DNA from 3 places in the Paenarthrobacter sp. NPDC089307 genome. Region 3 is predicted to be linked to each of the others. Evidence: predicted binding sites of a transcription regulator. Region 3 holds the regulator's gene; each other region holds the start of a gene.
The links. Region 3 encodes HrcA, which represses chaperone genes, less so after heat shock. Its sites were predicted from a motif close to TTNGCACTCGNNNNNNNCGAGTGCNAA; they were not measured.
Positions count from the first base shown of each region.

Region 1 (10,843 bases), on a different contig from region 3:
GACAATCCGCATGAACCCGGAGGAAACCACCACGTCGGGGCTGTAGGAGAGCACCTTGTCGCGCAGGGCCGCATCCCACTCAGCCCGGGTCTGGAACGAGTTGAAGTTGACCACGAACGTCTCGATGCCGGCTTCGTCAGAGCGCTCCACGCCGTAGGTATCGGGGCGGTCAGCGCCCACGGCGGCGATCTCGACATCCAGTTCACCCGACTTCACGGCGTCGATGACAGCCTGAAGATTGGAACCAGTACCGGAGACGAGGACAACAATGCGCATTGCACTAGCTTATGGGCGGCTCGCGTAGGCTGGAAAACATGAATCCCGACGTCGGTCCCAGGCCGAGCCAGCAACCTCGCTCCGAGGCCGAAAAGTCAGCCCTCGGCGTGACCCAGATCCTGTTCCGTGCCTTCCTTTTGTCGGCCCTGGGCTCGTTCTTCGTGTTCTCCCTCAACGTGAACTACGTATGGTTGAGCGCCATTTTGACGCTGGCAGCTTTGGTATTGGGCATCGCCGTTCTGGTGCGGACCATCAAGTACAAGCACCCGCGGCTCATCCTCTTCGGGACGATCTCCGGCCTGGTAGTCACGGCCGTCATGTGCCTGCTCATCCTGACATCGGCACTGTTCTTCAAGCAGGTCAGCACCTACCAGGATTGCGCCCGCGGGGCGTTGACCGAGTCCGCCAAGACCCAGTGCCTCACGCAGCTCGAGAAATCGATGCCGGGCTCGCTCAGGTAGCCCAGCGACACTGGACCAACGCGCCTAGGCGTGTTCGTCGTCGTACGCTTCCTCGTCCAGATTGGCCTCGCGCAGCTTCTGGCGGCGTTCCAGCCACGGCCCCACAGCGTAGCCAATCACGACGCCGATACCGACTTCCGCAGCCAGCCAGACTGCCGTCCACAACGGGTGGGGTCCGATTTCGGTGAGCCGGCCAATCCCGGCGGAACCGCGCGCGATCCATGCCAGGGCGCCAGCGAGCAGGCCTGCAACGGCGCCAATAAAGGCCCCAAGGAACAGTGTGGAAACGGTGGCCGTGAACCAGCGGGCTTTGATCTTGATGGAGAGCCACTCGTCAAAGTGGTTTTCGCCCTCGCGGAGGAACCACCAGCCGGCCAGGATCCCGGCAAGTACAGGCAGCGCAAGTGCCATGGCGCCGGCGTCGAGCTGTCCCGCGGGCAGGCTGCCCAGGATGGGAACGGCGGGAAGAGGACCCACCGCGGTTCCCAACGGACCCGCCGTCGAGCCGATTCCCAGCGAGAAGCCTGCTCCCGAGGACCACGCCAACGCGAAGATCACCAGGTTCGGCAGGAACCCGAGCTGGGCGATGGTGAGCACGGCGCCGCCCAGGGCCCCGGCTTGAAGGCCTTCGTAAACGGCGATGATGTCGGTCCAGTGCCACACGATGGTCACAGCCAACAGGACAGCAGCCATGCAGACGGCGGCCATCGCTGCCACGAAACCAGCTTTCAATGCAGAGCCCACGTATGAGCCCGCCCACCGTGAATGCTGGCTGGTCTTGGCGAGCCAGGCCACGGCGTCCACGCCGATCAGGCGGCTCCAGGAACCGGCCTCGCGTCGGGCGCCCACAACCAAACCCAGGCCGAACGAGATCAAGGGAATGGCCATGGCCAGCCACAGATTGATGACAACTTCGGTCGTGCGGCACACAAAACCCGTAGCTGCGCCGAAGGCCGCATATACAAGGAATGCGCCGAAGAACGCCTGCCACAGCTGGTCAGTATAGGAGGCGCGGGCCAGACGGCGGCCCGCCCGCCATGCCAGCAGAAACGGGATGAGCGTCAGGCCCAAGGGAATCAAGGACAGCAGCCCGGATCCCGGCTGCGCGGCGGTGCCAATGTTGACATGCGCGAGCTCCAGCGGAACACCGTGGATCAGCAACCACGCCTGGCCACCGAGCCGTGCCAGCGAGTCCACGTTGCGGTCCTGGAAACCGTCCGTCGCCCACACTCCCACCAGCGGAAGCACCACCACGATGGCTGAAATGAACGCTGCCTGGGCCGCTTCCAAACCGCCCTGCAGCCAAAGGGGCATGGGGAGGCCACGGTTTCCGGTCTGATCAGCGCGCAGTTTCATCGTGATCAATCGTGCCACGACGGACCGCCCTCCCCCGTCAGGCGCCCCTGAAATACCGCGATTTTCAGCGCTTTTTCCTGTGGGCCGCCGTAAGATGGGAGGTGTTCTGCGGGGGCAGACCACCGTCCCCGATCCATGTTTAAGGCCCGGAAACAATCGAAGCCGGGAACTAGGAGCGGCCAATGGATAGGTGTCACAACTTTTAACAGAAAGTCGTACTAGCAGCTGGTGCAGCCACCTTAGGATTCTTTCCCAGGCTGCACCAGCCTTCTTTTTGACGCTCTTCCTTCCTTCCCCGCGTGGTCCACGGACGGCCGCACAACTGACGCACAAATGTGCTGGACTTCCCTGCTCCGGCAGAACGAGACTGTGTACACGAGCAACCATTTGGCCTATTGGGGGTCAACCAAAGTGCGGCGCTCACACCGTCTGAAGGGACAGGGTCAATGGACGACCTCTCAGCTTTCTTTCCTCTTATCGCAGTGATTCTTGGCGTCGTTCTGGTCATCGGGTTCATTTGGCTGGCCACGAAGGCCATGTGGAAAGTGGCGGAGCCGAATGAGGCGCTCATCATTTCAGGGCTGACGCGCGGAACACTGGAAAATACTGACGGGATGGACTTCAAGATCGTCACGGGCAAGGGCGCCTTGGTGATCCCCGGGCTTCAGACGGTCCGCCCCTTGGCTTTGACGTTGAACGAGACCGAGCTCAAAGTCTCCTGCGTCACCTCCCAGGGCATCCAGGTAATCGTTGATGGCGTAGTGATTTACAAGATTGGTGATGCTCCCCCGTTTATCGCCAACGCGGCCCGCAGGTTCCTGGGTCAGCAGCCAAAGATGGAGAGCCAGGTCTATAACGTGTTCGAGGGGCACCTGCGCTCGATCATTGGAAGCATGACTGTGGAGGAGATCATCCGCGAGCGGGACAAGCTCGCCTCGCTGGTCCGCAGTGCCAGTGGCGTGGAGATGGAGAAGCTTGGGCTGGTGGTGGATTCGCTCCAGATCAAGGACCTGCAGGATCCCACCGGTTACATCCAAAATCTGGCCAAGCCGCACATCGCGCAGGTCAAGATGGAGGCCCGCATTGCTGAGGCTACCCGCAACCGTGAGGCCGCGGAGAAGGAAGCGGAAGCCGCCGCCTTGATCGCAGACGCTCAGAGCCTGTCCGCGATCAAGCAGTCAGCAGCACAGGCCAATGCCGAGCAGGCCCGCGCCCAGGCTGCCCAAGCCGGACCACTGGCCGACGCCACGGCCCGCCAACAGGTGGTGGTCCAGGAGACAGAAGTTGCGAAGCTTGAGGCTGACCGGGAAGAGCAGAAACTGCAGACCACCATCCGCAAACCGGCCGATGCCAGGGCCTACGCCCAGCGCACTGACGCGGAGGCGAAGAAAGCGGCAGACATCAGCGCCGCCGAAGCACTGGCCAAGCGCACCGAACTCGAGGCTCAGGCGAACGCGCGGCGGGTGGAACTGGAAGCCCAGGCGGCTGCCGGTGCCGCCGCTGCCATGGCGGGAGCCACGCGGGTGACCGGTGAGGCTGAGGCCGCCGCGACGACGGCGCGGGGCAACGCTGCCGCTTCGGCCGTGAAGGCCAAGGCGTTGGCTGAAGCTGAAGGCATTAAGGCCCGTGGTGAAGCGTTGGAGACCAATCAGGATGCAGTCATCTCGCAACAGATCGCGGAGAACATGCCAGCCATTGTTTCCGCAGCGGCGGAGCCGTTCTCACGAATCGGGCAGCTGACCGTGCTCAATGGCGGCGAGGGTCTGAACAGCATGGTGGGCGGGATCTTGTCCCAGGTGGGGAGCTTCCTGCCGTCACTGGCTTCGGCGTTGCGGGGCAAGGAAACACCGGCGCAAGCTCCCGTGAAGCAGCCGCCTGCCCCGTCCAAGGCGCCCGATGCATAAAGAGGTCAACCGGAGCCTCACTGGCAAGATCGGCAGGGTCACTGGAACCATCGCCCCGGGCACCATCGGGGAAGTCATGCTGCCCTTCCACGGCGGTACCAGTGCGTTCTTTGCGCACCCGTTCGACAAGACAAGTACTTTTCCCGTGGGTGAGAAGGTCCTTGTGATCTATTACGAGCCGCCGCAGACCGTGTTTGTTGATGAGCTCCCCGACGTCCTGCGGGAGTAGGACGCCGAGGGGTGGAAAGAGCGCCTCAAGAGAAACGAACACTCACAACTGCGGGCCGTAGATAAACTCCTTGGCATGGTTGACGGCCTTCTTGAAAGCGTCGTTGCGCAGCGTCACCTGCTCCTGGTTCGCTCCCCCTCGTGGTTCCAGGAAGGTGGTGGGACCGGGCCGGAGCATCCAGATATCGCCTGCGGGCGGCAGGTAGAACACCCCGAAGGACCGGTGCTCGGGGTCGTCGGTCCAGATTGGAACGACGGCGATCGCGGCCCCGGTGTCCGGATTGATCCACTGTGCCCGGGGCAGTGGTTGTTCGTGGACTTCAGGATCCAGGAATGGCGCTGTCCCTCTCCCCCAGCGTTGTTCGAACCGCTCGTAGAACGCGGGGATGATGTGGTCGTCGTACGGCCGCCAAGCACTCATGGATTGCTCCTTGGTGTTCTCAGGTTTCTGGATGAGGGTTCCCAACGGGGCGGCCCGAAGGAGAGCGGTGACTGGCCGCCGTCGGACCCGGGCCGGGGTTCTTGCCTATGCACCCGCACCTTCACCGGTGTACCGCCCACACCAGCTGGCGCCCGCCGCGCCTGGTCGTATGCCGCCCGCTTGCCTGGGTCCGACAAAACGACGTACGCCTGCATGATGGCGTGCAGTTCCTGGAGGTCGGCCGCTGAGGTGGTGTCGCCGTCGTCGACCTTTTGGCGCGTATCCGGGTGGTGGGTCCGGAGCAGCGTGCGGTAGGCGCGGGCGATCTCGCGGGCCGTCGCGTTGGGCGGGACGTGGAGGGTGGCGTAGTGGTCGGGTTGCGTGCTCACTGCTGGTTCCGGTTCATGCTGCGGATCAGGAGATGGCCCCCGGCCTGGGCCGGGGGCCATCAATCGGGAGACGACGGGCGGGGGTCGCTTTCATGTGCACTAAAAAGCGCTGTGACGTGGCGCGAAGCCTGCGCCCAACTATTCCGATGCGGCCGCCTCCGTTGTTCCCGGTCTCTGTCCTGCCGGCTGGCCACCCCGGGTGGGTCTGCCGGCAGGACGGCGGGTTTAGGCGTTGATCTCCTGCCTCTGTCCACTGGATGTGATCTCGATGCGCCGCGGCTTGGCCTTCTCGGCGACGGGGATGCGGAGTGTGAGTACCCCGGCGTCGTAGTTGGCTTGGATGCCGTCGGTGTCCAACGTGTCACCGAGGATGAGTTGGCGGCTGAAGACACCCTGTGGGCGCTCGGCGGCGATCATCTCGGTGTTCTCGCCCGCGGGCGACTTGCGTTCTGCCTTTACCGTCAGGACGTTGCGTTCGACGTCCAGGTCCACCGAATCAGGGCTTACGCCAGGCAGATCGAAGGCAACAACGAATTGTCCGTCCTCCTGCCATGCATCCATCGGCATTCCGGCCGGGCGTGCTGTTGTGCCAAAAACCTGTTGGGCGAGCCTGTCGAATTCGCGGAACGGGTCAGTGCGCATCAGCATTTGGTTCTCACTCCTCTGATTTCGATGCTGATTCTGTTGTCGGTACCAACCTCCAGATCTGTGGTGGTTGGTATAGATTTTTTATAGCACTGGTGAGAGAGTGGTGCAAGTAGGTTTTGGGAAGATTTTCGGAGGTTTTGATGGCGGGTGCAGAGCGCGGGACTGCTGCTGAAGAGCACGACGGCGGACTGGTCGCCTCGGCTGCCGACGGCGCCGCTGCTTTCGCCGGCGACCGGGACGCCCAGGGTGTCTACGCGATCTCGGTTGCAGCGGAACTTGTGGGCACCGGGCAGCAGAACATCCGGCAATACGAGCGCAAAGGCCTGCTCACCCCTGACAGGACCGACGGCGGCACGCGCCGTTACAGCGAAAACGACCTGGCAACGCTGCGGCGCATCGGGGTATTGCTTGATGAAGGACTGAACCTGGCCGGGGTGAAGCGGGTGCTCGAGCTGGAAGCGGAGAACCGGGGGCTGACGGAAGACAACCGCGGCCTGAGCGAGCACAACGAGGAGCTCAGGGCGGACAACCGGGGGCTGCGGAAGGATTTGAAGCGGGCGCGGGGTGGGACTGAGCTCGGGAAGCGATAGCATTACGAGCCGATCCTTTTCCCAACAGATGTTCCTGCAGGGTCTTCGAACGGCAAACATTAGGGCGCTTGAAACGACAACCCTAAGCGAATAGCTTGGAGGCCGGTCCCGAAAGCAGACCGGCCTCCAAGCTATAGGACGGCTACTTCCGTGCTATAGACCGGACCCGAACCCGATTATCGTTGGATCATTTCGAGACGACGATGAAAAATCGACTTCCGCAAAAGCCAGTCCGATGATCGATGACTTCGCCGGCACAAGGTAAGCCCAAGTCATGGGCGACTCGAAGCCCGGCTGCAGTTGAGAATTGCACTCCGGATTTCCCTTGATTTTGTAGGAGTCTTGGATCGGGCTGTACACCTGGGCGGAACTGTTGAAGACCTTGACGTCGATCGGGTAGCCGCAGGTCAAATCGATCGGGGCCTTGGCATTGTTCGTTACAACTGCGTTTACGACGATGTAGCGTCCACCACCCTGGGCAGGCACATCTTCATACGTTTCATATCCACTTCCGGCCCGATAGCCGGAGGTGTTCATGGGAACGGTCGGAGACGAAACAGCTGAGGTCACCGTAATTTGAATCCCTCCGTGAACGGCGGCATCCCCAATCTGAGCCGTCTTCTTCGTTGGGGTAGGTGTCGGAGTTGGTGTCGGCTTGGGCGACACCTTCTCGCTAGCAACCGAGGAGGCAGAATTTGACGCCGACTCTTCAGAGACTGGGGCAACCGCTGGTGCGCCGCACCCGGAGAGCACGACCAAAGTGCCAATCGCTAGCAATAGATTTTTTCTTTTCAATGGATCCCTTTTTTGAGTGATGAGCCCCTAAGGAAGGAGCAAACTCAGCATACGGATTGCTGGTTTATTTCAGGGCCTATGACATGCATTCATGCCCGTCCGATGGCAACTGTGCGGCCAAGGTGCCAAGACCCCCTGCTTCATTCTGGAGAATTTCTCAGCCCCGCTTCACTTCAACTCCTGGTCTCTGATAGAAGCAGGAACTTAGGGCCTTCTCCATGCGGGCCCGGAAGTCACTGAACCCTACATAGATTTTGTTCGTCACCGAATGCACAGTCGCGGCCCCGGGTTACGCTGTCAGCCACTGCCACCTCGCCGGCGCTTTCACTGACCTAAACCTTGTTGCTTACTGCGTTTATGCCAGCGTCCAAGGACTAGAGCATGTCCGACTTGTCACCGTCCAGCACTAGGACAATTTTCCCCGGCAGCAAGCCGGGCAACACCCCCAGATCCTGACCGTCTGAGCGCGTCCGTTGGAGAGGAGACCTGCAGCCGTCCCCGGACAAACAGAGCCCCACCTGTTAACCAACTCTTCCCCCACAGGCCACCCCCGAGCACCCAATAAGCCAACCGCCGCGACCACCGTTGAAGGCGTGAGGATCGCAATCGTCGCCGAATCATTCCTGCCACTGATGAATGGGGTAACCCACTCGATTCTTCGGGTGCTGGAGCATCTCCAGGAGCGCGGGGATGAGGTGATGGTGATCGCGCCGTCGACCTCGGACACTGATGTTTCGAGCGTCGAGAAGGGCGCCTATGTGCATCGGCTCCCCTCGGTCCCGCTGGCGGGCTACACGAATGTGCGGGTTGCGTTGGGTGGTGTGAATCGGGTCAAGCGAATCCTTGCCGATTTCTCGCCCGACGTCGTTCACCTCGCCTCCCCGTTCGTGCTCGGCTGGCGCGCCGTGCAGGCCGCCCACCAACTCGGCATTCCCACGGTCGCGATCTACCAAACCGAGGTTCCCAGCTACGCGGGCCGTTATGGCGTGCCCTTCCTGGAGAACTGGGCTTGGAACCGCGTGGACAACATCCACCTTCTGGCCACCCGGACCCTGGTGCCGTCCACTTTCGCGCTGAACCAGTTGCGCGGACGCGGCATCCTGCGCGTGGACATGTGGCGTCGCGGTGTGGATACCGCGCGCTTCAGTCCCGCAAAACGTTCGACGGCGTGGCGCAGCAAGGTTGCGCCCGACGGCCAAAGGATCATCGGCTACGTCGGCCGGCTCGCCGTCGAGAAGCAGGTTGAGGATCTCGCCGTGCTGGCAGACGTGCCCAACACCAAACTCGTCATCGTTGGCGACGGCCCTCAGCGCGAAAGCCTCCAGGCCGCACTTCCCAAGGCGCATTTCGCCGGCTTCCTGGGCGGCGATGCCCTGGCCGAAGCAGTTGCGGGATTTGATCTCTTCGTCCATCCCGGCGAGTTTGAGACCTTCTGCCAAACCATCCAGGAATCCATGGCTTCGGGCGTGCCGGTGGTCGCGACTGGCCGTGGCGGCCCCTTGGACCTGGTGGAAAACTCCCGCACCGGCTGGCTCTACGAACCGGGAAACCTGAACCAACTGCGCGCCTACGTCCAGGACCTGATGGGCGACGACGCCAAGCGCCGCGCGTTCGCAGCGGCGGCCACCGCTTCGGTCCAGGGCCGGACGTGGCCTGTGCTCAGCGCAGAGCTGGTCCGCCATTACAACGAAGTCATCGCCGGCACTCCCACCGAAAAAGAGCCCAGCGAATTCACCTCAAGCAAAGGACCCTCCTCATGAAGATCTCAGTGATCGGCTGCGGCTACCTGGGCGCAGTCCACGCCGCAACGTTGGCGTCCATGGGCCACACCGTGGTGGGGATCGACGTCGATGCCTCCAAGGTTGAGCAGCTGAACAAGGCTTTGGCACCCTTCCACGAACCGGGCCTGGATGAGCTCCTCAAGGATGGCCGCACCACGGGCAGGCTGAGTTTCACCACTGATTTCGCTGCGGCGAAGGACGCGCAGGTGCACTTCCTCTGCGTGGGCACCCCGCAGTCCAAGACCTCGGACACCGCGGACCTCTCCTACTTGATGGGCGCCACGAAGAGCCTCCTGCCGCACTTGGCGAAGGGTGCCGCCGTCGTGGGTAAATCAACGGTGCCGGTAGGCACGGTGGAGACCCTCCGCGCGGTGCTGGCGAGACGCCCGGACGTGCTCCTCGGCTGGAACCCGGAGTTTTTGCGGCAGGGCACCGCGGTGAAGGACTCGCTGGTTCCGGACCGGCTGGTGTACGGGGTTCCGGGTGGCAAGGGAGCCGCTGCGGGTGGGCCCATCACCGCCGCGCTGGATGCCGTGTATGAGCCCCTGATCGCGGCCGGGATCCCGCGGCTTATCTGCAACTTCGCGACTGCGGAGCTGATCAAGTCGGCGTCGAACGCGTTCCTGGCTACGAAGGTCAGCTTCATCAACGCTATGGCCGAGTTGTGCGATGCATCGGGCGCCGACGTGAGCGAACTCAGCGAGGCGATGGGCCTGGACCCGCGCATCGGCAACCGCTACCTGCACGCGGGGTTGGGTTTCGGCGGCGGCTGCCTGCCCAAGGACATCCGATCCTTCCGCGCGCAAGCACGGGAACTGGACGTGCCGTCCGTGGATGAGTGGATGGCTTTGGTCGATTCGGTGAACCTGGATCAGCGTTCCCGCGCCGTTGAGGTGGCCCGCGAAATGTGCCGCGGATTCCTGTCCGGGCGCACGGTGACCATCCTGGGCGCGGCCTTCAAGCCGGACACCGACGACATCCGCGACTCCCCCGCCCTGGATGTCGCCCAGCAGCTTGCCGACGCCGGTGCCCACGTGACCGTCACCGATCCCAAGGCCATCAACAACGCCTGGATCCGCTACCCGCAAATCCGCTTCGAGGCATCCACTAAACGCGCCCTGGAAGGCGCCGAACTGGTGCTGCTGCTCACCGAATGGGCCGAGTACGTCTCGCTGTCGCCGACGGTCGCCGGGTCATTGGTACGACGCCGGATGGTGCTGGATGCTCGGAACGTCCTGGACGCTGAGGCTTGGCGGAGTGCAGGGTGGACGGTCCGCGGGTTGGGTACGGGAGGTTCGGTTGTTGGTGAGGATGCTGCGGCTGATCGGACCGATCGTTCGAGCCGCGCTGACAAAATTGACCGCACCGACCGAAAGCGGCACGCGCGGGCGTAGCTTGCCTTTGGGCTAGCGGTGGCGCTGGGCGGCCTCGGCGAGTGACAGCAGCCGGGGCTTGTCCGGGCATGTGTTGTCGATGACCCGCGAGGCACGGGTCCATGGCTGGGCCTGCTCAAAATAGAGCCGCTGCCCGCCGACATACCGGCGCATCGAGGGGTGCTCCGGGTCAGTGCTGCCACCGTCCCTGATGGACATGCGTCGGGCGGTTTCGGTGAAGGGGACGTCGAGGAAGATGGAGTAGTCCCAGCGGCCGGCCATGCCGTCGCGGTGGAGGAACATTCCCTCAACGAGGACTATCGCATCATCCGGAGCTTCCAAGGGTTCAGCATGGAGAGTGAGGTTCCTGCGGGCATCGGTGACCGCTGGCCGGTAGAGGCCGTCTCCGCCGTTTCCGAGCGGGGCGAGTACGAACTTTTCCAAGGCCGCGTAGTCGTAGGTGTCCAACCAGAACCCCTCGGGGGACGTCCGGCCCCTGCTATGGCGGACTTCCTGCAGGTTGAGGAAGTCATCCACGTGGATTGTCACGATGGGGCGGCCTTCCATGGCCGTGAGCGCTTGGGAGAATCCGCTGGCAAAGGTCGATTTCCCGCTGCCGTC
Region 1 is NZ_JBFBHE010000002.1:473,340-484,182, forward strand. Features, by position in the region: gene purN (phosphoribosylglycinamide formyltransferase) at 1-276, opposite strand, end outside; gene AB0N72_RS06020 (hypothetical protein) at 288-737, shown strand; gene AB0N72_RS06025 (DUF6350 family protein) at 762-2,093, opposite strand; gene AB0N72_RS06030 (SPFH domain-containing protein) at 2,540-3,997, shown strand; gene AB0N72_RS06035 (hypothetical protein) at 3,990-4,226, shown strand; gene AB0N72_RS06040 (hypothetical protein) at 4,269-4,646, opposite strand; gene AB0N72_RS06045 (J domain-containing protein) at 4,643-5,035, opposite strand; gene AB0N72_RS06050 (Hsp20/alpha crystallin family protein) at 5,261-5,683, opposite strand; gene AB0N72_RS06055 (MerR family transcriptional regulator) at 5,824-6,273, shown strand; gene AB0N72_RS06060 (hypothetical protein) at 6,427-6,810, opposite strand; gene AB0N72_RS06065 (glycosyltransferase family 1 protein) at 7,662-8,828, shown strand; gene AB0N72_RS06070 (UDP-glucose/GDP-mannose dehydrogenase family protein) at 8,825-10,243, shown strand; gene AB0N72_RS06075 (uridine kinase) at 10,256-10,843, opposite strand, start outside.
Region 1: the regulator HrcA is predicted to act here: its motif matches at 5,767-5,793, upstream of AB0N72_RS06050 (Hsp20/alpha crystallin family protein).

Region 2 (10,843 bases), on a different contig from region 3:
GGAAAGCCCATCTCCAGCTGAGCAGGTCGGTCAGGAGCCCGCCAAGGATGGCACCCGTGGTGAATCCTGCGGCCATAAGGGAACCGTTGAGGCCCAGCGCCTTGTCCCTCAGCGGTCCTTCCTGAAACGAGGCAAGCAGCAGGGATAGCGCGGCCGGCACCACGATGGCAGTCGCAATGCCTTGACCCACGCGGGCAATCAGCAGCACCGCTGGCGCGGCCGCCAGACCACCGGCCAGCGAGGCTGCACCGAGCAGGGCCATCCCAAGGAGGAACAGCCTGCGGCGTCCCGCAATATCTGCGACACGCCCAAACAGTAACGTGAGCCCGGCGGCGCACAAGGCAAACGCCGTCGCGATCCATTGGAGGTTCTCCAGGCTGAAGCCGACATCGGCCCCAATCGCCGGGAGTGCGACGTTGAGGATGGAGAAATCCACTGCGAGCGTGAAACTGGCCGCCAGCAGGACGACGAGCGCAAAACGTTGCCGAACGGTCATGCGTTCCGGGGATTGGCTTCCATGGATGGTTTGGGCAGACGGTGGGCCGCCGGTTCCAGTGGTGACGTCCTGGTACGAAGTCATGGATGTTGTCCTCTTGTGTGGTGGTGCCCGCTGACATGAGCAGCGTCTGAACCTCCACTGTCACGGATCGCTCCGGCATCAACCACACCCCCTCCTGCCTATCACTGGCAGGGACAGGACAGCACCCCTGAGGACCGGCAGAATGGAGACCATGGGTAATCAAAGCGAACTTGGGGAGTTCCTTCGCGTCCGGCGGGCTGCGCTGAAGCCGGAGGATGTCGGCCTCCTCAACTATGGAATCCGCCGCGTCCCCGGACTCCGCCGGGAAGAACTGGCGATGCTCGCAGGGGTCAGCAGCACGTACTACACCCGCCTTGAGCAGGGCCACAGCAACAATGCCTCCGAGGCCATCATTGACGCGATCGCCCGGGCCTTGAACCTGAACACGGATGAGCGCGCGCATCTGTTCAACCTTGCACGTCCAGCCACTGCCAAACGGCGGGCGGCCACGAAGCCGGACAAAGCACGGCCCGGGACCCTGCGCCTGATCCAGTCGATGCCCAACACACCTGCGGTCGTTCTGGGGCGCCGGAGTGAGGTGTTGGCATGGAACCGGGTCGGTCACCGGCTTGTTGCCGGTCATCTGGATTTCGCTGCGCCCCGAACGCCATCCACCCGGCCGAACATGACCCGGCTTTTGTTCCTCGACGCCCACACCCGCGAGCTGTACACGCACTGGCGCGAGGAAGCTGCCCGCGCTGTGTCATCGCTTCGGCTGGTTGCCGGACGGTCCACTGATGACCCGGAATTGACCTCGTTGGTGGGCGAGCTCACCATGGCCAGCGAAGAATTCGCCAAACTTTGGGCGCGCCATCCGGTTGAAAACTGCATGTCCGGGCTGAAATACATGCATCACCCCGAGGTCGGACGCCTCGAACTCCATTTCGAGGTCCTCACCCCTCCGGACGAATCGGGCCACCGGATTCTCATGTACGCAGCCGACCCAGGATCTCCCGCGGCAGAGGCGCTTCAACTGCTGGCGTCGAACGAGGCGTGCGAGGCCGTGGAGACAGTCGGGCACCGGATTTGAACGTCGAACAAATTGTGGAGCTAAGGAGATTCGAACTCCTGACCTCTTCGATGCGAACGAAGCGCTCTACCAACTGAGCTATAGCCCCTGGATCCGGTATCCCGCCCCGGCCAGTGTCCCTAGGCTACAAACTTTCCCGGCGCTTTTCCAACCACGACACGAACGTCTCCGTCCCAACAGCGTCGGCCGGACTCAGGTTATGGCCGGAGCGCAGGAACGCCCCCATGCTCCCGGGCAGCGGCACGCTGACAATCATGCCCCGGGCACCCGTCACAGCCTTCCAGGCCTCGGCCATTGCCCGCATGGGGACCGCCTCTGGACCGCCCACCGTCCGTGCATGATGCCTCGAAGGGAGCTGGACAGCCAAGGCTTCCTCCAGCAATACGGCAGCGACGTCGGCCGGAGCGATCGTCTGGAATCCGACACCCTTGAAGACAGGGATCAGACCGATACGGGCACCTGCAGCGAAGATCCCGGCAACCAAGCTATGGAACTGTGTTGCCCTGACCACCACGGTTTCCAGTGGGGCGCCCAGGTACCTGGCTTCCTTGTCCGCTTTCGAAGCGTAATAGGCGAAGTCGCTGAGATCACAGTTGATAATGGACAGCGCCACTGCCCTTCGGACACCGCCTGCGTGAGCGGCCACGAGAAGCCGTGCGCCGCCGTCGGCGAATTGCTTTTGGGCTTTCCCGAACTGCCCCTCAAGGCAGTCAATAACGACGTCGGCACCGGCCACAGCGGCCGCCAGGCCCTCACCTGTGGTGACGTCGCCGGCGAAGTAAGTGGCGCCGTCGTAATGGCCTGCAGAACCGGCGCCCGGGACATGGCGGCTAAGAACCGAAACCTGGTGCCCGGCATCCAACGCAAGCCGGACGACTTCGCGTCCCACCTGGCCCGTACCGCCGGCAACACAGATGGAATTCATGCCGCCTCAGGCGCGGCGTCGCTGCAGGACATCGTCCAGGTTGCTCAGGGCGCTTTGGCTCTTTGGCGTAGCTGCCGCTGCTTCAGCTTGTCCGGCAGCTTGCTTCAAGACCGGCTTGCCCACGGGTTTCGGCGCCTCAGGCAAGTCCAGCGGTTCAGGCGCGGGACGCTGGGCCTTCGCTGCGTCCACGTAGGTGGGCTTCGGAACCTCAACAGGCTGCCAGCTGGCACCTCTCGAGTCTTCGGCGACCTGGGCTGACTGGTCTCCGGCGGCAACCGCGACGGCCAACGCTGCCTGGCGCAGTTCCGCCGCCGACAAGCGGGCGGCTTCACGGCTGCTGGCCTCGGCATCAAAAACCGAAGTCTCTTTCGCCTCAGTACGAGGCTCTTTGGGCAGGTAGCGCGCAGGCGTAGGGATGGGCGACGCCTGTGCAGCGCGACGGGCGCGCCGTTCACGGAGGTCGCGGAGGGCCAGCTTCCGCAAAACCACGACGGCGACCACCGCACCAACCAGCGATACCAAAGGCAACCAGACGGATCCGGTGCCGAAAAGACGCAGAATTCCGGAAACCAGCGCTGTCACCAGCAGGACCAGCCCGGACACAGCCAGCGTGAGCCGCGCGTAGCGGATGGTAAACGGGGTTGTGGGCGGCTTGCCCGGAGACGACTCGACCACGGGGGATTCCTGGGGCGACGCCTGTGCTTTGCTGTGCATGGTCTCCATCGGTTTCTCCTGCTGAGGTGCCAAAGTCAGTACCACCCCTGCCTGCGGTTCGTCTGGTTCGTCGTCGAAAGCCTCTGCTGGAACAGCGGCCGCTTGGACTTGTTGGCGCCTGTTCCGCAGAACGTACGGCGCCACCCAGACCATCCACAGCGCGACAGTGACCACAAGTATCACTGAGCTGCTGAGAGGGAAGTCCACATTCAAAACCGTAGAAGCAAATCACCGGGGGTGGCGGCATTGCGGCCGGTGTGTCGTGGCCGAGTCCGCAAATGACTGGAGATAAGGCCGAAATGCCCTATGACCTGCCCGTTTGCCCTCTAAGCCACCTGTTCAGCAGACCCTCCGGGACTTCCTCCGACGTCAAGGCAAAAGAGCGGTGATCAGCCCACTGGCCATTGATGTGCAAATAGCGTTCCCGGTAGCCCTCGTCACGGAATCCGAGCTTCTCCACGACCCGCAGGCTTGGTCCGTTTTCTGGACGGATGTTGATCTCCATCCGGTGAAGGCCCAGCACGTTGAAGCAATGATCGGTGGCCATGGCCACGGCTGTGGGCGCGATGCCGCGCCCAGCACGGTCCTTGTCCACCCAATAGCCCAATGTGGCCATCATCGCCGATCCCCAGAGAATCGAGGAGACAGTAAGCTGCCCGACGATTGCGGGTTCGCGGGCTCCTGCAGTGCGTTCGACGATCACGAATGGCAGGGCAGTGGACTGGCGCGCCTGTTCATTGAGGGAACCCACCATTTGGCGATAGCTGGGGAGGCGGCCACCCGGGGCCGGGTTGGACGCCTCCCATGGCGCCAGCCAGTCACTGTTCCGGGAACGGACTTCCGACCATTCCCTCTTGTCGCGATAGCGGATGGGCCGAAGTGCCAGGTCTCCGCACTCCAGCGTTACCGGCCAGATCGCAGGGCCGTACATCCGTGTTACTGGGGAAGCGTGGCAGTGAAGTTCGGCAGCCACTCACGCAGCTCGGGACCGAGGTCCTCACGGTCGCAGGCCAGCTCAATGCAGGCCTTGAGGTAGCTCAGTTTGTCGCCGGTGTCGTAGCGACGGCCACGGAAGACCACGCCGTAGACGCCGTAGCCTTCACCTTCACCGGCGGCCAGGACCTCAAGGGCGTCGGTCAGCTGGATTTCCCCACCGCGGCCGGGTCCGGTCTGCTCCAGGACTTCAAAGACGGCCGGGTGCAGCACGTACCGGCCAATGACGGCAAGGTTGGACGGCGCCTCTTCGGGGGACGGCTTCTCCACCAGCTGCTTGATGCGTACGTATCCGTCTTCGCCGATGTCTTCGACGTCGGCGCAGCCGTAAGCGCTGATCTTGGAAGGCTCCACCTCGATCAAAGCAACGACGGAGCCGCCGGTCTTCTGCTGGACAGCGATCATTTCGCTGAGGAGGTCGTCACGGGCGTCGATAAGGTCATCACCCAGGAGGACGGCGAAGGGCTCGTGGCCCACGTGCTGCTTTGCACGCAAGACCGCGTGGCCGAGGCCGTTCGGGTCACCCTGACGGACGTAGTGGATGTCGCCGAGGTTGGTGGCGGATTGAATTGCTTCCAGCTTGGCGGTGTCGCCCTTTTCAGCCAGGGTTGCTTCAAGCGCCGGCACACGGTCAAAGTGGTCTTCCAGGGCGCGCTTGCTGCGTCCTGTAATCATGAGGACGTCGTGCAGGCCCACCTTGACCGCTTCTTCGACGACGTACTGGATGGCGGGCTTGTCGACCACAGGCAGCATTTCCTTCGGCATCGCCTTGGTGGCGGGAAGGAACCGGGTACCAAGACCCGCTGCGGGGATGACAGCCTTACGGACAGCGTTGTTATCGAGAGTCACCGGACTAATGTAACGGAAGGAACAGATCATCAGCTAAACCCCCCGCCGCGCAGGCCTCACATTTTCCTGCACGCTCAACACCAGGAAACAATTCCGCCAGACCGGACAAACCTCAGAATGGGACACAGATGGCATCGAAAGAAGACATCCGCCGCAGCCGGCGACTGTACAGAAGGGGTCTGACTCCCGAGCAGATCGCAGCAGCGGGCGGGGATATCGCCCGGCACGGAAGCGCATGGGCGAAGTCGGCAGCTTCCGGCGAACCGTCCGCGTTCGCGGTCTACGTCGGCGTGTCGTTCGAGCCGCCCACCATGCCGCTCCTTAAGGCGCTCCACGACGACGGCCATGAAGTCCTGCTTCCAGTGTGCGAGCCGGACCGGCAGTTGAGCTGGGTGTACTGGACCCCGTCCACGGTCTTCGTCCGGTCCGCTTATGCCCCCATAGACGAGCCTTTGGGAGAGCGGCTGGACAGTACGGTGGTTGCCTCCACGGCAGGCATCTTCATGCCGGCCACCGCTGTGGACCGGGACGGGAACAGGATTGGCCAGGGCGGCGGCTATTACGACCGGCTCCTCCAGGGCCTTGATGCTTCCGGCCAGCGGCCGCCCACCATCGCGGTAGTGTACGACGACGATCTGTTGCCTTCGGGCTCCATACCCGCCGAGGCTTTTGACCGCCCCGTGCGGGAAGTACTCACGCCCTCCGGCGTGGTGCGGCTTGGGGATGCGTAATCGTCTCTTGAAAGCTTGCGCCAGCTGGTGAGTTCCGGCACAAGTACTGGCATCAGCCGCGTGGACGGGTGATAGAATTGGCACTCAGGCCCTGGGACTGCTAATGCGGAAATGATCCGCTGCAGCGGAACAGGACCTGAACTTTGTCCTAAAGGAGGAACTCAGTGCCCACATACGCATATGCCTGCAAAGACTGTGACCATGCCTTCGACATCGTCCAGTCCTTCTCAGACAGCTCCCTGACAGAGTGCCCGGAGTGCCAGGGCACCCTGCGCAAGAAGTTCAACAGCGTGGGCGTCGTCTTTAAGGGTTCGGGTTTTTACCGCACCGACTCCCGCGATGCCAAGGGAAGCACAGTATCCGCTGCTCCTGCAGCAGCACCGGCCGCACCGGCGCCTTCGGCCACGCCAGCACCCGCGGCCGCAGCGGCAAGCTAGGCCCGCAGCTTTTTCCACATAGGCGGCCCGGCCCCTGTTAGGCGGCCGGGCACGCTGGCTACCGTGACTGAATGTCACATTCCTCCCGTAGCGCCCTCCTCGCACATGCCGAGCGGTCAGCCGGCAACGAATTCCCCCGGCCACTCAGGCAGCCGCACCACCCGCCGTCCCGTGGCCGCACTCCCCTGGGCTTGTCCCGGGCTGCTTCCCGCGGCGGGCTGCAACGCAGAACACCCGGAGCATGGATTTCCCGTAACCGGCGGCTCTTTGTTGCGCTGCTGCTCTGCGTCGCGGCAGGACTGGCGGTCCAGCAACTGACCCCGGCGTCCGTGGAACGTGTCAGCGTGGTTGTCGCAGCGCGCGATCTGCCCGCCGGTACCAGCCTGAAAGAGTCCGACTTCAGTACCGTGGCAGTTGCTCCCGAGTTGGCCATACCCGCCGCATTGAACGACGTTGGGGCGCTTGCGGGGCGCCAATTGGCTTCACCGCTGAACAAGGGGCAAACGCCCATGGATTCGGATCTCCTGGGCCCCGGGCTCCTGGTGGGCGCTCCTGCCGGTTCTGCTGCTGTTCCCCTTCGCATGGCCGATCCATCCTCCATCCAGCTGCTGTCGCCCGGCCAACTGGTGACCGTTGTCCTCACAGCTGCGGGATCCTACGACGAGTCCCGCCAAAGCCAGGTGCTGGCAGGCCCCGTCCCTGTCCTCTGGACTTCCGCGCAGGGCGGCAAGGCCGGCGAATGGCTCGGCACCAGTGACACCGAAGGGCTGGTTGTGGTGGCTGCCAGCCCCCAACAAGCAGAAAAGCTTGCCGGCGCATCCACGCAAGGCAAGCTTTTCTTTGTTTTGGTCAGCCCATGAAGCTTCTCAAGCAGTTAGCCCCAGTGCGGAGGCTTCTGCTCCTTCAACCACTGTTCGTGGTCGTAGCCGCCCTCGTCGCCCCATCTGCGGGGATCGTCCTCAGCGGCTTTCGTGGGGAGGATCCCGCCGGAGCTGTGCTTGGCAGTGGCCGCTTCGGTGGTCTTTTCCTCCGCCGCAGCGTCGCCGGATTCGACTGCGTCCACAGCGTCCGCCCCAGGGGCGTCGGTGGAGCCGTTTCCTTGTTCCGTCATTGGTGCTTCTTTCCTGTTCCCGGCCTGGTCCCGCGCGGTATCGGCGTCCTCCCCGGCCTGGTGAGCCGGTTCCGTGGCGGATGGGCGGTTAAACACTGGTTGCGCTTTCTCCAGGTTCAATTGTTCAACATCCATGTCCAGGAAGCCATGCTGCGGCGAGCCCGTGGACTTCGGGATGTGGTTTTCCAACCCCAGGTAGGAGCCAATGCGGTCTGCACAAGAGGACGGGTCAGTGAAGACCTCGATCGTCCACAGCGACATATAGCGCCACCCCATGCGCTCCAGCAGTTGTGGGCGCAAGCGGCTGCGTTCGCGGACACTCATGCGCCGATAGCGTTCCGTGCCATCGGATTCGATGGCCACAGGCGTGGGAATCTCAGCGCCTTCACGGCCGATGGTGTGAACCGGATCCGCTGCCGCGGCAATGTCCAGGACGCCATCGTAGAGGTGCCAGACACGGGCACCACGGGCACGCAGTCGCTCACCGAGATCAGCCACCAACGGGTCCTCGCCAAGCGCCTGCTCGCTGGCAACGGCACGGGAAGCCGGGGTTCCAAGGTTGCTGTTGCCAGAGAGTTCCCGGTCCAACAACTCGTAGAAGTCCACAGCTCCGTGCGCCAGTCGATCAAGGTCAAGGTCCTCGGGCCGGAAGCAGCTCAGGACATGCATGGAGCGCCGTGCCCTGGTCATCGCCAAGGCAAAGCGGTTACGCCCGCCTTCAGTGGACAGCGGGCCAAAGGAGTGCAGAGCCCGGCCGTGGGGCGTGCGTCCGTAACCGAGGGAGAAGATCACATGGTCCCGCACGAGGCCCTGCGCACGCTCAAGATCCACTACGCGGAAGGACTCTGGGCCGGCAGCAAAGAAGGACGACAGCAAAGGATGGTTGGGCAGTTGCAGCCTGATGGCCTCGCCGATCCTGGCAGCGTGGCGCAGGCTGGCCGTCACCACCGCCAGGCTGGTGCGCGGACGCAGCGTGGCGTGTTCGAAGACGAGGTCCACCACGCGGTTAACCTCGGCAGTGACCGATTCGACTCCCTCATGATCGGCTCCGGGAAGTCCGGTGCCGTCGGGAATGTACTCAACAAGGATCGAACGGTCCAGCCCCGTGACCGAGTTTCCGTCAGGCAACCGCTTCAGACCGCCGTCGTAATAATTCTTGCTCAGCTGCAGGATCAAGTCTTCGTCCACTGCGCGGTACACCCAGTTCAGCTGCCACGAGGGAAGGACCCTGGCCAAGGCTTTGTAGGCGCTTTCCACGGTCTCATGGCCTGCGACCCCGGCAACCGGCGGTTCGACGGCCACGCTGAAGGTGCGGGCATTGGCAATCTTCGCGTCGCCGAACGCAACCACCTGTTGCGCGCGGGCAATCGCAGGAAGGACTGCCTGCAAGGAGGTGGACTCGGCGTCGATGACCACGACGGCGTCAAACTTCTGCTCTGCAGGCAGGACGCCGGTCAGCAGGTACGGGCTGACGGACCATACGGGCACCAGCAGCGGCACCAGATCCGGGGCTTGGGCACTCAGGGCAGGCAACGTTACCCGGCCGTCCTTCAGCAAGGCACGCAACAACTCCGCCTGGCGCGGGTGGTCGAGAAGGCCCTGCCGCCATCTCTGGGCCAGCTGCCACCGGAGCCGTGCTGCGCCGCTGGCGATGTGGGCCTGGTCGGCGAGCCGGAACTCAGCTTCCAGGCGGCGCAGCGAGTCGCCGTCGGACATGGCGAGATAGTCATCACCGCTGATCATGGCCTCCAACGCGGACTGCCACCAGGCGAGGTCCAGTTCGGCGGCCACAGACGACGCCGGGACTTCCCGCTCGGCAAGGTCCGCCAAGAGCTCCCCGAGGCCGTGCTCGCGCATCTCCTCGATCAGGAGCGTGCGTTCCGGCAGGGTTTCAAGCGTGGCGGTGTCTGCCACAAGCCGTTCGAGGCGCTCCATGAGCTCCGTGTACGGCGTGCCGTGAAGCGAGCCACCGGCCGATGTGTGCTTGAGCGCCTCACCGAGCCGCCGGAGTTCCGTATCGAGTTCACGGTAGAGGGCGCCAAGGTCGGCCAGGCCCGAAGGAACTGCGGGATGCCGCTGGGTGGTGGCGTAACCGGCCCACAACGCGCGCTGTTCCTGGACCAGGACCAGGGAGCTGTGGAGGTCGGCGATATGGACGCCCGGCCGCACATACTCCTTGGCCACACGCCGCAGCCTGGATCGCTGCATGGAAGGCATCTCGATGTTCCGCTCGCGGCGCCACGCCGAACTGGCCGTCGCGGAGATGAGATCGTGTACCGGACGGTCAAAGATGTCAGGCGTGAACTTATCCAGGCTCTCCCGCACGGCGATCAACAGTTCGAGCTGGGCACCCCACTCCGTGAAGGTGTCGCCCAAACGGATCTCGGCGTGATCGGACACCTGCTTCATGCGGTCACGCAGCACCGGGAGTTTCTCCGCCGCCAACCGGGCAAGCTGCTGCGCTTCCTCGGTTTCCTTGCGGGTGACCAAGCGGGCACCGTACCAGGGGCTGGTGGTTGAAGCCCGGCTGAAACTGCCAAGTTCCGCGGCGCGACGAAGCCTGGCCGCCAGTTCCTCGCGGTCCTTGATGTTGTCCAGCACGCTGCGCTTCAGGCGCACGGTGGTGGAGGGCGAAGGGTGGATGGAGGTCAGTTCAGCGAGCGACTGCATGGCCTGGTACGGCGAGCAACCCCACCGTTCACGAACGTTATGCAGCGAGGCCACATGGTCCATGAGGGCGTGCCGATGCCCGATCAACGTCTGGTGGAGGTTGCCCAGCTGCGGCTCGAGGGCTTTCTCGTTACGCATGATGGCCCGGACCAGCTGGCCCTTGAGCTGCTGCGGCGTGGTTCCATTGCCGGGGCGGAAGAGAAGCGAATCAAGGCCCAGCGATTCCAAGTGCGCGGACAATCCAGCCAGGCTGGACTGCCTGTCCCCCACCACCAGGACTGATTTTCCTTCGCACACCAGAGCACCAATGGCATTGATGGCAGTCTGCGTCTGCCCGCTGCCCGGAGGCGTGCTGACAACAAGCGAGTCTCCGGCGCGTACGGCGTCCACCACGTACTGCTGGTCAGTGTCGGCGTCGAGCAGGAGCAGTTCATCGGCCGGATCACGGAGGTCCAGGCTGGGGAACCGGCCGGCCTTGATCGGTTCCGGTTCAATGTCACCGCCGTTGGCGGCAGTGGCCAGGGCCGCCACCGTGGGGTTGTTCAGGTTGATCCAAGGATCGTCCAGGTTGCCCGAGAGATCAGCCAAAGTGGTGACCAGGAGGTTGAACTCAACCTCGGCGCCGTGAATGGGCTGAACCAGGGTGGACAGGCGGTCCAGGACCGGTTGGGGATCCAGGCGTGCGGTGTTGTAGGCCATCCGGGCCACCGCGTTGACGTCGAAGACGATGCCGTGGACCGTCTTGAGATGACGTACCAACGCGGGGTTCATGCGCGCCTGCTCAGTGAGCTGGAGTTCGAAGT
Region 2 is NZ_JBFBHE010000004.1:107,995-118,837, reverse strand. Features, by position in the region: gene AB0N72_RS10880 (MFS transporter) at 1-496, opposite strand, end outside; gene AB0N72_RS10875 (helix-turn-helix transcriptional regulator) at 732-1,610, shown strand; tRNA gene AB0N72_RS10870 (tRNA-Ala) at 1,626-1,698, opposite strand; gene AB0N72_RS10865 (NAD(P)H-binding protein) at 1,735-2,535, opposite strand; gene AB0N72_RS10860 (hypothetical protein) at 2,542-3,423, opposite strand; gene AB0N72_RS10855 (GNAT family protein) at 3,554-4,180, opposite strand; gene galU (UTP--glucose-1-phosphate uridylyltransferase GalU) at 4,186-5,091, opposite strand; gene AB0N72_RS10845 (5-formyltetrahydrofolate cyclo-ligase) at 5,220-5,822, shown strand; gene AB0N72_RS10840 (FmdB family zinc ribbon protein) at 5,987-6,259, shown strand; gene AB0N72_RS10835 (RcpC/CpaB family pilus assembly protein) at 6,331-7,119, shown strand; gene AB0N72_RS10830 (DUF4011 domain-containing protein) at 7,134-10,843, opposite strand, start outside.
Region 2: the regulator HrcA is predicted to act here: its motif matches at 5,900-5,926, upstream of AB0N72_RS10840 (FmdB family zinc ribbon protein).

Region 3 (9,190 bases):
ATGTACAGGCGCTCAAAGATGAAGCGGGACAACGTCACCAGCTGCGCTTCATCCACTGCTACGCCGGACTCGTTGTTGACTTCAATGCTCATTTACGTTCTCCACGTTTATGGGTGTTTGCGGCCTCGGGGCGGTGGGCGTCATCCCAGGCGCTGTAGGCGGAGACGATGTCGGCAACCAGACGGTGCCGCACGACGTCGGCTGCCTCCAGGATCGAGAAGTTGACGTCGTCAATCCCGGTGAGGATCTCGCGGACAATCCGCAGCCCGGACGTTGAGCCGAAAGGCAGGTCGATCTGTGTAACGTCGCCTGTGACCACCATCTTGGAACCGAACCCGAGGCGCGTCAGAAACATCTTCATCTGTTCAGGAGTGGTGTTCTGGGCTTCATCGAGAATGATGAAGGCGTCGTTGAGGGTTCGTCCACGCATGTAAGCCAAGGGCGCCACTTCAATGGTCCCCGCAGCCATCAGGCGCGGTATGGACTCCGGATCCATCATGTCGTGCAGCGCATCATAAAGGGGACGCAGGTAGGGGTCGATCTTGTCGCTAAGGGTTCCGGGAAGGAATCCCAATCGCTCCCCGGCCTCGACAGCCGGCCGGGTCAGGATGATGCGGCTGACTTCCTTCATCTGAAGGGCCTGCACAGCCTTGGCCATGGCCAGGTAGGTCTTGCCTGTGCCAGCTGGCCCAATCCCGAAGATCACCGTGTTGTCGTCAATGGCATCGACGTAGTTCTTCTGGTTCAGCGTTTTGGGCCTGATGGTCTTGCCCCGGCTGGACAAGATGTTGTGTGTCAGGACATCGGCAGGATTCTGCACTGACTGGGTCCTCAGAAGGGACACAAGCTGCTGCAGCACGTCCGGCGTCACCAACGTGCCCTTGGCCACCAGCCCGCGGACTTCCTCCAGGAGGCGCATGATGCGGGGAATGACCGTAGAGGGCCCGGTCATTGAGAGCTCGTTGCCCCGGACGTGGAAGTTGACGTCCTGGAACTGTTCCTCGATATACCGCAAGGCTTCGTCATGGCTGCCCAGCGAGTGAACCATCTGGTCGGAGTTATCGAACGTGACAACTTCCGTGCGCGTGCCCGGTAATGTGTGCGGGAACTCGGTGGGCGGCTGGTTCCCGTTTCCGGTCCTGAGCCGTCCGTTCAAAGATTCACTCATAGTGCTGGCCGTACGGCCTGTTCTCCTCCGGTTGATCGTATGACGCAATCCTACGCCAGGGCGGACCAGGATGAACCTCAACATGGGCCGGAACACACTCCACCGCGGCGGCCCGACATTTAGTCTCAACTCGGCATCAAGCCGGTATCAATCATGTTTCAGTTGGTCCCGGTCCGCACAAACCCGGCCAGACGCCGTCGTCGATGTGCCAAGCTGGCATAGCGGGTGGCGACAGCCCCCGCGACCTGACCTCAGCGACCCCACCCCAACAGGGGCTGCATTCTGCACCGTAAGACAGGAACCGCCATCACCAAGCCAGCGAACAACGGCACTGGCGCACGCAAGCGGACCAGGTCCGCTATCGCTGCGCCGGCGATGCTTGCTGTCCTGCTGCTGACCGGTTGCATCGCCAATGGTGGTGGGGGCAGCCAGGTGACAACGAGTTCGCCACCGATGTCCGTCCAGGACGCCCCCGCGAGCAATGCACCCCTGGAAACAACCCAGGCTTCCACCAAGATCCCGGTCTATTGGATCGGGCGCAGCAAGGACGAGGTCTACCTCTACCGTGAATTCCGGGACATCTCCGGCGACGGCAACCCTGTGACGACGGCTCTGAAGATCATGATGGCGGAAAAGCCGCTGGACCATGATTTCTTCACGCCGTGGCAGGAACCGGGAAGTTTGGCCACCTCCATCTCGGGGAAAAACGTGATCACCGTTGATGTTTCGCGGGACGCCTTCAACTCGAACCTTGACGCCGGAATGGCGCAGCGTGCCATCCAGCAATTGGTGTACACCGCCACGGCGGCAGCCTCGTCCTCCGGGCTCATCAACTCCGGCCAGCAGATCCAGGTCGTCATCCTGGTGGACGGCCATAAGGACTACATGGCCTTCGGGCAGGTAAAACTCGGCGAACCCATGACGCGCGACGCCTCCCTGGTGGCGCCACTGTGGATCATCGATCCCCAGGAGGACGTATCGCTGCCTCCCGGCTTGATCAAGTTCAATGGCCGGATCACCGACAACTCGCGCCCCATCAATTGGCAAATCCTCCAGGACAACGGCAAAGGCGAGAAATCGAGCCTGCTGACAGGACAGACCAAGGCAACGGGTGAACCCGGTCAGTATGGACTTTTCAGCTTCGGCGCGACCCTGAAGCCAGGCAAGTACGAATTGCGCGTGTCCGAGGTTGATGATGCCGGCAAGGCCATCGAATCGAGCACCGACACCCGTTTGTTCAGCGTGGCTTAGGCCGGTTACCAACGTCCAAGGACGTCGCTGGCCAGGACGACGGCGGCAGGTCCCGCCGTCGACGACCGCAGGACATGGTGACCCAAGAGAGCCGTGACCGCACCCGCGTCACTGAGCCGCGTTACTTCCCGCGGCGAGATTCCGCCCTCCGGGCCGACGATCAAAAGAACCTCGCTGGGCGAAGCACCATCAACTTCCCACTTCTCCAGCACTTCCCGCAATGGGTTCTTGGCGTCCTCATGAAGAATGATGGCCAGGTCTGCATCCGCGACGGCTTTCCCCAACCCATTGGAGTCGACGATGCCGCGGACCGCGGGTATCCAGGCGCGCCGTGCCTGCTTGGCTGCCGCGGTGACAACGGACTGCCATTTCGCATGCGCCTTCGCTGCCCGGTCCGCCTTCCAGCGCACGATGGAGCGCTCTGACTGCCAGGGAATAACGGCGTCGATTCCGAGCTCCGTCGCCGTTTCGATGGCCAGTTCGTCCCGGTCGCCCTTCGCCAACGCCTGGACCAGCACTAAGCGGACCTGCGGCTGTTCCTCGACCACGACTTCTGAGGCCTCGACCGTCAGGGTGCCGGATTCGACGTCGGCTACCGTTCCTGTCAGCCGAACGCCGGCGCCGTCGGCGATATCCACGGATTCACCGACGGCGAGGCGTTTTACCGTCACAGCGTGCCGCGCCTCCGGTCCCTCAAGGACGAACAGGGAACCGGGACCAACGTGGCTGAGGCTGCCTGCCGGCGTGAAGAAAACGGGGTTGCTCACCGCTACAGGTTACCGAGCTTGTCGCGGAGCTTGGCGAACATGCCGCCGCTGGCCACCAGTTTGCCTTCAGTGAATTGCTCACCCCGCAGCTTGGCGAGCTGTTGCAGAAGCTCTTCCTGGGCGTGGTCCAGCTTGGTGGGAGTCTCCACCTGGAGGTGTACCTTGAGGTCGCCGCGTCCGTACCCGCGCAGGTGCGTCACACCCAGACCGCGAAGCGTGATGACTTCACCGGACTGCGTGCCTGCCTTCACTTCGATGTCCTGGGAGCCGTCGAAGGTATCAAGCTGGACATCGGTTCCCAGCGCCGCCGCAGTCATGGGCACGCTCAGGGTTGCGTGCAGGTCATCGCCTTCGCGTACGAACATGGAATCGTTGTTGACGCGGATCTCCACGTACAGGTCACCGGCAGGACCACCTGCCGGACCTGCCTCCCCCTGGCCGGACAGCTGGATGCGGGTGCCGGTGGCGACGCCCGCGGGAACCTTGATGGTGAGCGAACGGCGGCTCCTGATGCGGCCCTGTCCGCTGCACTCGTTGCAGGGGTCCTTGATGACGGTGCCGAAACCTTCGCAGGAACCACAAGGGGCGGTGGTCATGACCTGTCCAAGGATGGAGCGGACTGCGCGCTGGACCTGTCCGCTGCCACCACAAATATCACAGCGCTCAGGGTGGGTGCCGGGACGGCAGCAGCTGCCGTCACAGGTCGGGCAGACCACGGCCGTGTCCACCTCAAGCTTCTTGTTGACGCCGAACACGGCATCCTTGAGGTCGATCCGGACGCTGATGAGGGCGTCCTGTCCACGCCGGACGCGGGAGGCAGGCCCACCATGGCCACCCCCGCCGCCAAAGAATGTGTCGAAAATGTCCTGGAAGGCGAAGCCTTGGCCGGCGTAACCGCCACCGAAGCCGTTGTCGGTGCCGTTTTCATTGCCTGTGGCATCGTAAACACGGCGTTTTTGGGGATCTGACAATACTTCGTATGCGTGCGTCACGGCCTTGAATTGCTCCGCGACGTCCTCTCCGGGGTTTACGTCCGGGTGGAGTTTCCGCGCCAGCTTGCGGTACGCCTTTTTGATCTCTTCCCCGGTGGCTTCCGGCGAGACTCCCAAAACGTCATAGTGGCTGCTCAAAGTCGGTATCTCTTCCTGGTTGTACTACGGATGTTTTCTCAGGCCGGTGTTCAGCCGCCGAGAATGCGGGAAAGGTAGCGGGCCACAGCGCGAACTGCCGCCATAGTGGTGGGATAGTCCATGCGGGTCGGTCCAAGGATTCCCACCTTGGCACCTGAGCCGTAGCCTGTGGCCACCACTGATGCCTCGGCCAGGCCGTCATATGGATTCTCCCGGCCAATACTGACCGTGACGCCCCGGGGATCGTCCCCCATGTCCGACAACAACCGGAGCATGACAACTTGTTCCTCAAGGGCCTCGAGCACGGGCCCGATGCTCAACGGGAAGTCCACGTTTGAACGCGCGAGGTTGGCCGTACCGGCCATGAGGATGCGCTCTTCGCGACTGGTGTCACTTAATGATTCCAAGCCGTTGGCCAGCTTTTGTGCCAGGCCGCGAAGCTCCGGCGGGCAGAGGGCCACCACGGACGGAAGCACCTGCGGCAGAAGGGCCAACTGCGTGCCGGCAATGCTGCCCAGGAAACGCGACCGCAAGAGCATCAAGGCCTCGTTGCCCACGTCGGAGCCGGCATCGATGACTTTCTGCACGACACTCCCCGTGTCCGCGATAAGGACCACAAGAACCTGCTTGGGAGCCAGCAGGACAAATTCTGCGTGGCGGACCAAGGCACGGTTCGAGTGTGGGTACTGCACGACGGCGACCTGGTTGGTCAGCTGGGACAGGAGCCTGACGGTGCGCTCAAGAATGTCATCGACATCGTCCGGGCCCTCCAGCAACGAATGGATGGCCCGACGCTCGGCGGCGGACAGAGGCTTGACCTGGGAGATCCTGTCGACGAACAGGCGATAGCCCTTGTCCGTGGGAATCCGGCCCGCACTGGTATGCGGGGCGGCAATGAGTCCCTCCTCTTCCAGGACAGCCATGTCATTGCGGATGGTGGCACTGGAGACTCCGAGGTGATGCCTCTCAACAAGGGCCTTCGATCCCACGGGCTCCCGGGAATGCACGTAATCCTCAACGATGGCACGCAGCACTTCCAACTTGCGTGGCTCACTCATTGCTCCACCTCCTGACGACTGCCATGGTCCAAGGGACCGGTCACCGCGGGACCTCGAGGGATCACCGCACTTAGCACTCAACATGCCCAAGTGCTAACAAGTCTAGTATGAGCTACCGCGTTGCTAGCATTGAATCTGTCCGCGGACTGCGTACAGGGCAGCGCCAAAATACCGGTTAATGAATGCTGACCCTGTCCCTTCACACATCACCACAGAGGTAGGAATTCCTTGGCTTTCGATAATTGGGGCCCGCAGGATCTGACGGCTCCGGCCAAACGCCAGCTCCCTGAGGTTCCCGTTCAACGGGGAATGGTCCTCGAAGACGTCCAGTCGGGCTGGGTGGGCGAAGTGACGAGGGTTGAGAAGACAGGTGGCATGCACATCGTGTCACTCGAGGACAGGCGCGGAAAGACGAAATCGTTCCAGCTTGGGTACGGGTTCCTCCTCGAAGGACAGGCGATCCGGTTGATGCCTCCGGCCCCCAGACAGCCAGCTTCAGCAGTCCCGGCCGGGCGGACGGCTTCGGGCTCGGTGAAGGTCCAGGGCCAACGTGCCCAGGTCGCCAAGGCGAGCCGCATCTGGGTCGAAGGCAAACACGACGCCGAACTCGTAGAGAAGGTTTGGGGTGATGACCTTCGCGTTGAGGGCATCGTGGTGGAACCCCTCCATGGGGTGGATGACCTCAAATCCGCCATCGTCGACTTCCGCCCAGGCCCCGGCCGCCGCTTGGGCATACTCGTGGATCACCTGGTGCAAGGCTCCAAGGAATCCCGTATCGCAGCCGATGCCATGACAGTCCCTGGCGCTCCAGGCAACGTCCTGATTGTCGGCCACCCATACGTTGATGTTTGGCAGGCAATCCGGCCCAAGGTCCTGGGCATTGAGCAGTGGCCCGCAGTAGCCCGCGGTACGGACTGGAAAACCGGGATCCTCAGAGCCTTCGGTTGGCCCCACGAAACAGCCGAGGACATAGGCTTGGGCTGGCAACGGCTAATTGGTGCCGTGCGCAGCTACTCGGACCTCGAAGCCTCGTTGCTGGGCCGTGTGGAAGAAGTCATAGACTTCCTGACGGTTCCGTAGGGTTGCCGGCCCGGCACTGCAGGATCTCGTGTGTTTCCGGGGCGTTGGTCCCGGGAAGGACGCTCGGGCCGGTATTCTTGGACAGCAACACCGCAGCATCTTTAAAGCATTTAAAGCAAAGGGAAGACACCGTGGCAGATAACGCTCCTGAAGAACCGGGCAGCGCCGCAGGCCGGCCCCAGTACCATGGCGCCCCTGCCAACGCACTCCCGCTGACAGCCAGTGAGGACAGGCAGTGGGCCACATTGGCGCACTTCGGCGGCATCCTGGGATGCTTGCCGGCACTCTTGATCTACTTGATCTTCCGTGACCGGGGACCATTTACAGCGCAGGAATCAAAGGAAGCGCTGAACTTCACGCTTCCTCCCACCATCGCCGCCGTGCTGGCCAACATCCTTGTCCTGTTGCCAGTTGTAGGAAACATTTTTGCAGTGATCGCCACTGGCATCTGGGTTGCGCTGACGTGCTTCTCGGTCTCGGCGGGCATCCGCGTCAACCACGGCCAGCCGCACCGCTACAAGTTCAACCTGCGCTGGATCAAGTAACGCAGGTTCAGTCCGGCAGGATCCTGCGGACTACGGCATCAGCGAGCAGGCGACCCTTCAGCGTAAGAACCAGACGTCCCTTGAACGCCTGAACCGGATCAACCAGTCCATCTGCAATAAGGCCCGCCATCGCGTGGCGGCCAACCTTGTCCAGGGCATCCACGTCAAGGCCTGTGCCCAGCCGCGCCTCCAGCATGATCCTCTCGACTTCACGGGTGCCGGCGTCGAGGGTTTCACGCCCCGCCGCAGGCGAGGCTCCGGTTCCCAGCCGCGATGCGTAGGCCGTGGGGTGTTTTACGTTCCACCAGCGAACGCCACCAACATGTGAGTGTGCACCGGGGCCAATCCCCCACCAGTCATCCCCGCGCCAGTAAGCCAGATTATGGCGGCATGCTTGTTCCGGAGTCCTGGACCAGTTGCTGACCTCGTACCAGTTCAGGCCCGCCGCTGAGATCATCTTGTCCGCCAGTTCGTACTTGGCGGCGTGATCGTCGTCGTCGATTCCCGGCACCTGTCCGCGCCTGATCTGTGCAGCGAGCTTGGTGCCCTCCTCCACGATCAGCGCATAGGCGCTGATGTGGTCCGGTCCGTAGGACAGGGCCGTTTGGAGTGAGAACTCCCAGTCCTCCATGGACTCCCCGGGCGTACCGTAGATGAGGTCCAGGCTGACGGCCAGACCGGCCTCGCGCGCCCATTGCACAACCAGGGGTACCCGGCTGGGTGTGTGCGTCCGGTCAAGGACCTTCAACACGTGTGGAACAGCGGACTGCATACCGAACGACACACGGGTAAAGCCTGCGTCCGCAAGCAGTTGCAGAGACTCCGGCGTCACGGAGTCCGGATTCGCCTCGGTTGTCACCTCGGCGCCAGGCTCAAGGCCCCATTGCCCGACGGCGGCGCGCAGGATCTGCGCCAAGTCCTCCGCCGGCAGGAGGGTAGGTGTGCCACCCCCGAAGAACACTGTGCTGAGGGGGCGCGGCGGCAGGCCGGAAGCCTCAAGGGCGTTGGCCGCGAAACCCAGCTCTGAAACGGCTGTGGACGCATAAGCATCCTGCGACGCTCCCCCGCCAAGCTCCGTCGCGGTGTAGGTGTTGAAATCGCAGTACCCGCACCGAACGGCACAGAACGGAATGTGCACGTAGAGCGCGAATTTACGCTGCTCGACGCCGTCCAGCACCTGCGGAGGCAAGATGCCATCCGCAGGTGCCGGATCGCCCAAAGGTAGGACGCTTGGCATTTACTTCTTGGCCTTGTCCTTGGATTCATCAGTGGTGAGCGCGGCGATGAAGGCTTCCTGGGGGACCTCAACGCGGCCCACCATCTTCATGCGCTTCTTGCCCTCTTTTTGCTTCTCGAGCAGCTTGCGCTTACGGGTGATGTCACCGCCGTAGCACTTGGCCAGAACGTCCTTGCGGATAGCGCGGATGCTCTCGCGGGCGATAATGCGCGATCCGATGGCTGCCTGGATGGGAACTTCGAACTGCTGCCGCGGAATAAGCTCACGGAGCTTGCCGGTCATCATGACGCCGTAGGCATAAGCTTTGTCGCGGTGCGTGATGGCGCTGAAGGCATCCACCTGTTCGCCCTGGAGCAGGATGTCCACCTTGACGAGGTCGGCAACCTGCTCGCCGTCGGCCTTCCAGTCCAGCGAAGCGTAACCGCGGGTCTTGGACTTCAGGAGATCGAAGAAGTCGAACACGATTTCCGCCAGCGGGATCCAGTACCGGAGCTCAACGCGGTCCTCGGACAGGTAGTCCATGCCCTTCATCTGCCCGCGGCGGCTCTGGCACAGTTCCATGATGGCGCCGACGAACTCGTTGGGCGCGAGAACGGTCGCGGAAACCATCGGCTCACGGACCTCGGAGATCTTGCCTGTGGGGTACTCGCTGGGGTTGGTAACGTGGACAACCCTCTTGTCCTCCAGCGTGACCTCGTACTCCACGTTGGGAGCAGTGGAGATGAGGTCCAGGTTGTACTCCCGCTCCAAGCGCTCACGCGTGATTTCCAGGTGCAGAAGCCCCAGGAAGCCCACACGGAAGCCGAAGCCCAGCGCTGCGGAGGTCTCAGGCTCGTACACCAGGGCGGCGTCGTTGAGCATGAGCTTTTCCAGGGCATCGCGAAGTACGGGGTAGTCGGTGCCGTCCAGGGGGTACAGGCCGGAGAAGACCATCGGCTTGGCATCGGCGTAGCC
Region 3 is NZ_JBFBHE010000001.1:659,085-668,274, forward strand. Features, by position in the region: gene ybeY (rRNA maturation RNase YbeY) at 1-92, opposite strand, end outside; gene AB0N72_RS03005 (PhoH family protein) at 89-1,168, opposite strand; gene AB0N72_RS03010 (GerMN domain-containing protein) at 1,622-2,419, shown strand; gene AB0N72_RS03015 (16S rRNA (uracil(1498)-N(3))-methyltransferase) at 2,425-3,186, opposite strand; gene dnaJ (molecular chaperone DnaJ) at 3,189-4,316, opposite strand; gene hrcA (heat-inducible transcriptional repressor HrcA) at 4,367-5,374, opposite strand; gene AB0N72_RS03030 (DUF3097 domain-containing protein) at 5,603-6,454, shown strand; gene AB0N72_RS03035 (DUF4870 domain-containing protein) at 6,586-6,999, shown strand; gene hemW (radical SAM family heme chaperone HemW) at 7,007-8,236, opposite strand; gene lepA (translation elongation factor 4) at 8,237-9,190, opposite strand, start outside.